Regions from separate parts of the Rhizobium sp. ZPR4 genome, predicted to be linked through region 1. Evidence: riboswitches for the same ligand, from Rfam matches in the RefSeq annotation. Region 1 holds a riboswitch; each other region holds the start of a gene.

The links. A riboswitch is a leader RNA that binds a small molecule or an ion and turns the genes downstream of it on or off. The one in region 1 is predicted to bind cobalamin.
Region 2: another riboswitch for cobalamin. It lies ahead of ABOK31_RS02240 (aromatic ring-hydroxylating dioxygenase subunit alpha); the one in region 1 lies ahead of fdhA (formaldehyde dehydrogenase, glutathione-independent).
Region 3: another riboswitch for cobalamin. It lies ahead of cobU (bifunctional adenosylcobinamide kinase/adenosylcobinamide-phosphate guanylyltransferase); the one in region 1 lies ahead of fdhA (formaldehyde dehydrogenase, glutathione-independent).

Annotation. Positions count from the first base shown of each region.
Region 1 is NZ_CP157968.1:275,108-278,381, reverse strand. It holds gene ABOK31_RS20825 (aspartate aminotransferase family protein) at 1-660, shown strand, start outside; cobalamin riboswitch at 855-1,053, shown strand; gene fdhA (formaldehyde dehydrogenase, glutathione-independent) at 1,276-2,466, shown strand; gene ABOK31_RS20815 (hypothetical protein) at 2,930-3,274, shown strand, end outside.
Region 2 is NZ_CP157967.1:465,209-468,482, reverse strand. It holds gene ABOK31_RS02245 (hybrid-cluster NAD(P)-dependent oxidoreductase) at 1-606, opposite strand, end outside; gene ABOK31_RS02240 (aromatic ring-hydroxylating dioxygenase subunit alpha) at 609-1,853, opposite strand; cobalamin riboswitch at 1,950-2,154, opposite strand; gene ABOK31_RS02235 (ACT domain-containing protein) at 2,361-2,774, opposite strand; gene ABOK31_RS02230 (DUF6656 family protein) at 2,878-3,274, shown strand, end outside.
Region 3 is NZ_CP157967.1:1,763,514-1,766,787, reverse strand. It holds gene ABOK31_RS08700 (chloride channel protein) at 1-1,247, opposite strand, end outside; cobalamin riboswitch at 1,428-1,827, shown strand; gene cobU (bifunctional adenosylcobinamide kinase/adenosylcobinamide-phosphate guanylyltransferase) at 1,968-2,492, shown strand; gene cobW (cobalamin biosynthesis protein CobW) at 2,498-3,274, shown strand, end outside.

The sequences.
Region 1 (3,274 bases):
ATGTCCGGTTCCGCCGGCGTCATCCTGCCGCCGAAGGGCTATCTGGAGCGGCTGCGCGCCATCGCCGACAAATATGGCATCCTGCTGATTTTTGATGAAGTGATCACCGGTTTCGGCCGCCTCGGCACCCCGTTTGCGACCGAGTATTTCGGCGTGGTCCCCGATCTCGTCACGACAGCAAAAGGCATCACCAACGGCACGATACCGATGGGCGCCGTCTTTGCCAGCCGCAAGGTCTATGATGGCCTGATGACCGGCCCGGAAAACCAGATCGAGCTCTTCCACGGCTATACCTATTCCGGCCATCCGGTCGCTTGCGCCGCCGGACTCGCGACCATGGAAATCTACGAGGAAGAAGGCCTGCTGACGCGTGCAGCCGAGCTTGCCGAGGACTGGCAGAACGCCCTGCATTCGCTGAAGGGTCTGCCGCATGTGGTCGATATCCGCAATCTCGGTCTCGTCGGCGCCGTCGAACTCGCCTCGCGTGATGGTGCTCCCGGCACGCGCGCCTACGACGTCTTTGTCGATTGCTTCCAGAAGGGCCTGTTGATCCGCGTAACCGGCGATATCATCGCGCTCTCTCCGCCACTCATCATCGAGCGGGCTGAGATCGAAACGATCGTCTCCGTGCTTGGCGATGCGCTGAAGCGGGCAGCTTGATAATCTCTGAGCCTGACCGATGTGGATAGCGTCGGTCAGGCTCGATTCGTGAAGTGCTGTGATCGCTTCTGTCCTTGCCGCGACATGATCGCTGGCAGCGGTTTGTCATTTTGCCATATGGAATGAAAGCGCCTCATGTCGCCCAGCAGAGCGATGATGTCGTTTTTTCATGCGCAACACGGTTCCTCCCGTGATCTTCTGGACATGTTCAAGGTGCCATCGGGAAGCGCCCGACGGATAATTGGGAAACCGGTCAGAAGCCGGTGCTGCCCCCGCAACGGTAGCGGACCGAATATCTCGATCGATGCCACTGGCAGAAGTGCCGGGAAGGTGTCGAGATGTCCGAAAGGACAGGTCCAAGCCCGGAAACCAGCCTTGACGGCAGGCTTGACTGATCGCGGTGGGCGATCGAGAGGTGAATGCGGGTTCCCTGGGATCACCCCGTTCCAATCTCGCGCAGCTTCCTGTCAGTCATGCTTGCGCCGGCCGGGATGCCGCGAAAGCTGCTGCTCCCGAGACCGATTTTGCTGCCGTTCAGCCCGTTGAGGAGCGGGCCGATCCGAAGAGGTCCGACATTCGGGCAATCATCAAGCGTTCAATCAAGGAGGAGATGGCATGACTGGGAACAGAGGCGTCGTCTATATGCGGCCCGGCAAGGTCGACGTGCGCGATATCGACGATCCGAAGCTGGAGGCGCCGGACGGCAGACGCATCGAACATGGTGTGATCCTGAAGGTGATCTCCACGAATATCTGCGGCTCCGATCAGCACATGGTTCGTGGTCGCACGACTGCGATGCCCGGCCTCGTGCTCGGGCATGAGATCACCGGACAGATCATTGAAAAGGGTATCGATGTCGAGATGCTCGATGTCGGCGACATCGTCTCGGTTCCGTTCAACGTTGCCTGCGGCCGTTGCCGTTGCTGCAAGTCGCAGGACACCGGCGTCTGCCTGACGGTCAATCCGTCGCGCGCCGGCGGCGCCTATGGCTACGTCGACATGGGCGGCTGGATTGGCGGCCAGGCGCGCTACGTGATGGTGCCTTATGCGGATTTCAATCTGTTGAAGTTCCCGGATCGAGACAAGGCCATGGCGAAGATCCGTGATCTGACCATGCTTTCCGACATTCTGCCGACGGGCTTTCACGGAGCCGTTCGTGCGGGCGTCGGGGTGGGTTCTACGGTCTATGTCGCAGGTGCAGGGCCGGTCGGTCTGGCTGCTGCTGCTTCCGCTCGTATCCTGGGTGCCGCCGTCGTCATGATCGGTGACTTCAACAAGGATCGTCTTGCACATGCAGCCAAGGTCGGTTTCGAGCCCATCGATCTTTCCAAGAGCGATCGTCTGGGCGATATGATCGCGGAAGTCGTCGGCACCAATGAAGTGGATAGTGCGATCGATGCAGTCGGTTTCGAGGCGCGCGGTCATTCGGGCGGGGAGCAGCCCGCGATCGTGCTCAATCAAATGATGGAGATTACACGAGCCGCTGGTTCGATCGGCATTCCCGGACTGTATGTGACGGAGGATCCTGGTGCCGCAGACAGTGCTGCCAAGCAAGGCAGCCTGTCTCTGCGCTTTGGTCTCGGCTGGGCGAAAGCGCAATCCTTCCATACGGGTCAGACGCCGGTGCTGAAGTACAATCGCCAGCTCATGCAGGCGATCCTGCACGACAGGTTGCCGATTGCCGATATTGTCAACGCCAAGATCATTTCACTCGAAGATGCGGCACAAGGATATGAGAGTTTCGATCAAGGTGCTGCAACGAAGTTCGTGCTCGATCCGCATGGCGAGCTGACAAAGGCAGCGTAGAGAAGAAGAACGCACAGGATCACGGAGTGATCCCGAAGTGAATGCAGACCGAGGGCGGAGATTGGTATCTCCGCCCTCGGTGTCGTAGTGGCGAACGCATATGAGTTTGCCGGACAACAAATGGCGGCAAGAGCCAGAGAAGGCATCAATTGCCCATCCATACACCCGCAGGTTTGTGCACCGCCATAGAGCATTTCAAGCAAGTATGCGCCGCAGCACGTCTTGCCGACGTTTCAGATCATGTTTGAAAATGGCTGGTCGGGTCGGAAAATCCGCGAAATTTGGGCGCCCCTGGTCTCCAGAGGTGGCTGCAGAGGCCAATTATCGATAATAATGACGTATTATGTTGCCATTATACATCTATCCTTTACATATATGCGGGCATCCATGCGGAGGAGCTTCGTCATCGCTTCCCAAGCAACGGCGGCTTGACAAAGAACGCTAACCTGAAGAGATCGGATCAATGGCAAACTTTCTTGAGAAATGGACTTCAAAAAAGGCTGATAAGCCGAAGGCTGGCGCACGCAATGTTGTTGATACATTTCGTGCTCGAGTAGCGGAACAGAAGGCATATCTGGAGGAGTACGAGCGAGACGCGGCAGGTTTCAAGAAGTGGCGCTCCACTTGGTTTCAGCGCGTTCCCGGTGGCTTTGGCGTGACCGTCGGTCGTGACTCCGTCAACGCCGGTCGTGGATTGAGCTATGTTGTTGTCGACGCGATCAAGGACGTGGCCGAGTTTCTCGATGATCTCGCCTATCACGCAGAGCATGATGCCGGCTTCCGGCAGGCCCTCGAGCAGAACCGCCAG
Region 2 (3,274 bases), on a different replicon from region 1:
GGACCAGAGATCGGTGCGGCCACAGCCTTCGACGATGAAGCCGAGATTGAGGTTCGGCATAAAGCGCGCAAGATATTCGAGCTCGGAGCGGAAGATGATATCGGCCGGGCTGCGAGAACAGTTGACGAAGGTGATATCCGACAGCGGTGCGATATCGGACATGTAGCGCGTCATCGACATCATCGGCGTGATGCCGGAGCCGGCGGAAACGAAGAGGTACTTCTCGCCGGGATGGCGGATATGGCTGAAATCGCCGAGCGGGCCGAACGCCTTGATGCGCATGCCGGGCTTCAGGTTCTCGAACATCCAGCGCGTGCCGACGCTGTCCTTCTGCGCCTTCACCGTCACCGCGACAGAGAAGGGCCGCGACGGCGTCGATGATAGCGTATAGGTGCGCATGACGGGCTCCGGAGCCGTCGGCAGCTCCAGCGTCACGAACTGGCCCGGCAGATAGCGGAACCAGTTGTCCTTGTCGGACCCGAATGTGAAGGTCATCACATCGGGTGCTTCGGGTGTCACCGAGAGACATTCGAGCACATGCTGCCTGTCATTCCAGGGCTGCATCTGGTCGAGGTGGCGATGCGAAAGAGAGACGGCCATGTTCATGCTCAGGCAACCGCCGACAGCTTGGCCTGGTCGCCCTGCAGCCGGTTGATCATGAAAGTCGTGTACCATTCGACGAACTGCATGACGCCACCTTCATGGATTTCCGAATAGGGACCTGGTTCATAGGCCGGCGAGCGGATGCCGAAGGCATTTTCCTCGACGATACGGCGGTCCTGGTCGTTGGTTTCGGTCCAGACGTGGGTCAGCTCTTCGAGATTGTAGTCGACGCCTTCCACGGCATCCTTGTGAACAAGCCACTTCGTGGTGACGGCTGTTTCCTCGGCGCTGATCGGCAGGACGCGGAAGGAGATCGCGTGGTCGCCGAGGATGTGGTTCCACGTCGTCGGGTAATGGAACAATAGCATGGTGCCGATGCCGTTGATCGTCACGTCGGGCGAGAGCGGCCGCCTGACGGCATTCTGGCCGGACATGGTGTAGCTTTCCGCACCTTCGATCAGCGGCATGCGGGCCGTGCGGAACTGTCCGTCCGGCGAGAGCTTGAATTCGCTCGGCAGGCCTGCGGCTTCGCAGCGTTGCCAGTGCTCGGCGATGACGGGATCGTTCAGCGCACCCTGTACGCCGGTCACGGTCGGCGCTTCCGGGAAAGTGCGGCAAAGCTCGGGGTGATTGGCCGCGCAATGATAGCATTCGCGGTTGTTTTCCCAGACGAGCTTCCAGTTGCCCTTCTCGATGATGGTGCTCTGGAAGGCGACCTTGGCTTCGCTGATGCGGTGCGGCGCCATATAAGGCTCGATCGAGGCGCGGACCGAGGCGAAATCCGGAGCGTTCTGTGCCAGGCAGATGAAGATGTAGCCGCCGACGCTTTCGCAATGAACCGGCTTCAGCGAATGCTGGCTCTTGTCGAAATCCTCGGCCATCTGACGGGCGAAAAGCAGCGAGCCATCGAGCTCATAGGTCCACTGGTGATAGGGGCAGACGAGTTTTGCCGAGGAGCCGCGCTCGGTCGTGCAGACCCGCGAGCCGCGATGGCGACAGCTATTGTGGAAGGCGCGGATGACCTGATCGCGGCCGCGGACGATGACGACGGGATAGTCGCCGATCTGGACGGTGAAGTAGTTGCCCGCGCGCGGCACTTCGCAATCATGGCCGATGAACAGCCAGTCACGATAGTAGATCGTCTCCATGTCGAGCTTGAAGTAGTCCGGATCGGTGTAGAAGGGTTGCTCCAGGCTCAAGCCTGTCCGGTGGTTCTTCAATTGCCGCAGAACTTTGCTGCCGATGTCCATTTGCCTATCCTTAGCAGTACCAGGAGGCGGGCAAAGGACATGCGTGGCCGGTTGGGAGCGGCCAAAAGCAATGTCCCGACCACCCGCCGCGGTCAGTAAACCTTATGCGCCCAAGGCTGGTTTCCGGGCTCTGGAGCGGCCCTGTTTCCAGAACCCCATGGCACCTTCCCAGGCCGATCGACCCAGTGGCTTTATTCGCCATGCCTCACTCCACCACCGTTGCGGGGGCAGCGCCGGATTTTGACCGGCTTCCCAATTCTCCGTCTCCCTAGCAGACGGCACCTTGAGATTGATGGCATCATAGCTCTCGGCTCCGCCAGCCGCTGCGCTGCAATGCGACATCGGCTCCGAAATTGACGACAGGCGAAACGGAACGCCAAGATGGCTCCGTGAAGAGGCATTATCGAAAGACAATTCAATCGCTTATGCGGCTACATCAAAATGCGGACATGCAGCCCATCCGCACCCGAATGATGACGCTTTATCCTGAATGCGACAGAGCCGTTATCAACGGGGCGCTTGGGTGGCGGAAAGCGCCAGCAGCGCAGCCATGGCGCGCTCCGCATCGGCAGCCGGAACGAAGATGTGATCATGATAATAGCCGGCGACAACATTGGCGCTAATACCCTCATTTCCAAGGGCCGTGGCGAAGGCCGCAGTAAGCCCGACCGCCTCCAGGGACGAGTGAACTTCAAGCGTGATCATGCGCATGGCGGGAGTGGCCGGAAATCCCGCTTTGCGGGCCGCCTCCAGCGAAAGGATCAGCGTCACTCCCTCCTTTTCCCGGAACAGCCCGATCGGGTCTAGATGCCAATGATCGGCCAATACCGGCGCCGGCACACTGCAATAGACGAATTCGCCCTCGGCGAGATTTGGTTTCATGCCGGACAGAAGCTGCTTGAGATCGATAACTCCAGGCATGTTTGTCTGTCTCCCAAAAGGTGCGGCGTCTCAAAATGGTTAAGCCCGGCTCAAGCTATTCCATCTACCATGCCGTCCAGAGACGTCTAAAGCGAGATCCGGCATGGCCAAACTCAGGTATTTCGACGCTGGGAAGCCCGCCGAGCCCGAACCGGCGCCACCGGTATCGACAACGGGCTACAGCGAATTCCTGCGCACGGGCCGCATCAACCGCAACAGGCCGCACTGGCTTGCGGAAGAACGGGACTATATCAGCCATGAGCAGGTGGCGGTGCGCACGGCGCAAAAGCTTAGGGATGCCGGCGAAAAGACACATGACCGGCTCAACAGCTTCCACAAATCAATCCGTTTCCCGAAGCTCATCTTCCATCACACGCTGAAGGACACGCCGCATCTCGGCTACTGCCACGTGACAGCCGCGCGGACGCAGTTCGCGCAATATGAGCAGGTGAACTGGGCTTTCTACATCGCCAACTTCTTTGCCCGGATCGGCCAGGAAG
Region 3 (3,274 bases), on a different replicon from region 1:
GCGGTGATCGGAAAGTCCCCAGTGATTTCAAGCGCCAGGAAGGTCATTGTCAGCGGCCCGCCGATGATTGCAACGGCAAGCGAGCTCATGCCGACCACGGCATAGACGACCGGCGTCAGCGTCGCATGATCGAAATAGGGGGCGCAATAGGCGAAGATCTTGCCGAGCAGCGCGCCCATGAACAGCGAGGCGAAGAACAGTCCACCTCTGAAACCGGAGCCGATCGATATCGCCGAGGCGAGCGATTTCAGCAGGAATAGACCCACCAAGGCGCCCAGCGTCACGTCCGTAGACAGATTGAGATGCAGTGCGCCATGGCCGGCCGAAAGAACCTGCGGCGAGATCAGCGCCAGTGTTCCGACGACCAGGCCGCCCAGTGCGGGCCGGAAGGGCGGCGCGATGGAGCTCTTGCGTGCCAGCTCTTCGACCCAGGCGACGCCCTGCATGATCAGGATGCCGATACCGGCGCAGAAGGCGCCGAGCAGGATGGCTGGAAGATAGTCTGCCGGGACGATCGCGCCGAAATGATCGATATCGATGGCGAAGTCGTCGCCCGCAAGCAGCCTTGCGATCATCGTTGAAATCAGTGCTGAGACGACGACGGGCGTCAGCGTGAGGATGGAATAGCTGCCGATGATCAACTCGAAGGCGTAGAAGGCGCCGGTGAGCGGCGCATTGAAGGCGGCGGCGATAGCGCCGGCCGCGCCGCAGCCGACGAGCATGCGTAGATCGGCGCGCCGCATCTGCATCTTGTAGCCGAATTTCGAGGCAATGCCGGCGGCGATCTGTGTGTAACCTGCTTCAAGCCCGACAGAGGCTCCAAAGCCGTTCGAGATCAGGTTCTGCACCGCGACGATGATGCTGTCCGTGAGCGACATGCGGCCGCCATGCAGCGCATTGGCTTCGATCGGGTCGACCATCGGCTTCTTGCGCGTGCGCGACAATATATAGAGCAGTATGCCGAGGATGATTCCGCCAGCGATCGGGGCGATGAACAACACCGATTTGTCGGGAATCGCCATTGCCGCCGAACTCAAGCGTTCGTAGTCGGTTATGCCGTAGATGAGGCTGTGAAGCTTGCGCGAGATATAGCTCATCGCGGTTACGGCGCAGCCGGACGCTATTCCCACCAGCGCGCCGGCGAAAACAAGGCCCAATTCGCCACGGCGCAGCAATGCCCTGAAGCGACCGAGATCGAATAGGGCCGAGAAGACGCCGAGGCGTCGCGGTTGGAATTTCTGCAACATGGGAAGCGAACGTTACGGTTTTGCTCGAATATGAGGGCTTACCCTCTATAAACTTCTAACATCAAAGAAATACGGCAAAAAAACCGCTGGCTTAATGGGAATTTTCAGCTGATTTCGCAATCAGGATGGCTAAGGTCGCATCCATGCCCTTGATTGACTTGAACTAAGTGAAAGCCTAATCATTGCGGCATAACGAATGGTTCCTGAGCGGCGATCCGCCGCATGGGATGAAAAGGGAATGTGACGGGACGGACCCAATCCGGGCGTCCTCATCACAGCCGACCCCGCGACTGTAGAGCGGTCAGGGTCTTTCGTTCGGTTTGAAGTCTATTTCGTCGATGATTCGCATGGGGCGAACGGGGCGGGGCAGGCGCAAATCGAAAAAGCCACTGGCGTGGCATCATGATCAACCGGGGCTGGACGCCTCTCATTCTACGAATCGTCCGCCTTTTCATGATGGATTGCCGGGAAGGCGAGAAAGACCCGCTGGCGCACGATCGGGGGCGACCGGTTTCGGTCTGCCCCCGTCGCGGCGCCTTATCCGTGAGCCAGGAGACCTGCCATGCGTGCCGGGCGCAGAGCCTGTTCTGGGACGAGAGTTCCGCTGCCAGCACGGAGGTTGTCGTGGCACAAGATGAGTTTTCGGCGTGTAGGCGCCCGTTTTCCGGTTTCAGCTGCGTGCTGCCAACCCTCGTTTTTCTGTGGGAGCGGGCGTAGCGCATGTCGTCTTCGATTTCCCGAGCCATTTTCGTCCTCGGTGGCGCGCGTTCCGGCAAATCCAGATTCGCAGAATCTCTGGTTTCGGATACCGGCCTCGAGCGTCACTATGTGGCGACAGGTCAGGCGTGGGACGATGAGATGCGCGAACGCATTACACAACATCGTGCCGACCGCGGCGATCTCTGGCAGACGCATGAGGAGCCGATCGACCTCGTCGCGCGGCTCGCCGCCATCGACGCCGAGGGGCGAGCCGTGCTTGTCGACTGCCTGACGCTCTGGGTCACCAATCTGATGATGGCGGAGCGTGACATGGCGGCGGAGTTTGCCGCTCTCGCCGAATTTCTGCCACGGGCACGATCGCGGCTCGTTTTCGTATCCAACGAAGTTGGTCTCGGCATCGTGCCGGAAAATCGCATGGCGCGCGAATTTCGCGATCATGCCGGCCGCCTGCACCAGATGGTCGCGGCGGCGAGCGCCGAAGTTTATTTTATCGCAGCGGGCCTGCCGCTGAAAATGAAGGGTTGATCCATATGAACCAGGAAAAGATTCCCGCCACCGTCATCACCGGCTTCCTGGGAGCCGGCAAGACGACGATGATCCGCAACCTCCTGCAGAATGCCGGCGGCAAGAAGATCGCTTTGATCATCAACGAGTTCGGCGATCTCGGCGTCGACGGGGACGTGCTGAAGGGCTGCGGCGCGGAGAACTGCACCGAAGACGATATCATCGAGCTGACCAACGGCTGCATCTGCTGCACCGTCGCCGACGATTTCATTCCGACCATGACGAAGCTTTTGGAGCGCGATGCGCGTCCGGATCATATCGTAATCGAAACCTCCGGTCTTGCGCTGCCGCAGCCGCTGGTCGCCGCCTTCAACTGGCCCGACATTCGCACCCACGTCACCGTCGATGGCGTCATCACCGTGGTCGATAGCGCTGCCGTTGCCGCCGGGCGTTTCGCCGACGATCACGACGCTGTGGAAGCCCGCCGTGTCGAGGACGACTCGCTCGATCACGAAAGCCCGATCGAGGAGCTTTTCGAGGATCAGCTGACTTGCGCCGATCTGATCGTGCTCAACAAGACCGATCTGATCGACGACGACGGGCTTGGCCGTGTCCGCGCCGAGGTTGCCTCGCGCACCGCCCGCAAGCCGACGATCATCGAAGCGAAGAACGGCGACGTGCCGGCCGCAGTTCTGCTCGGTCTCGGCATCGGCACGGAAGACGATATCGTCAACCGCAAATCGCATCACGAGCTGGAGCATGAGGACGGCACGCCGCACGACCACGACGAATTCGATAGCTTC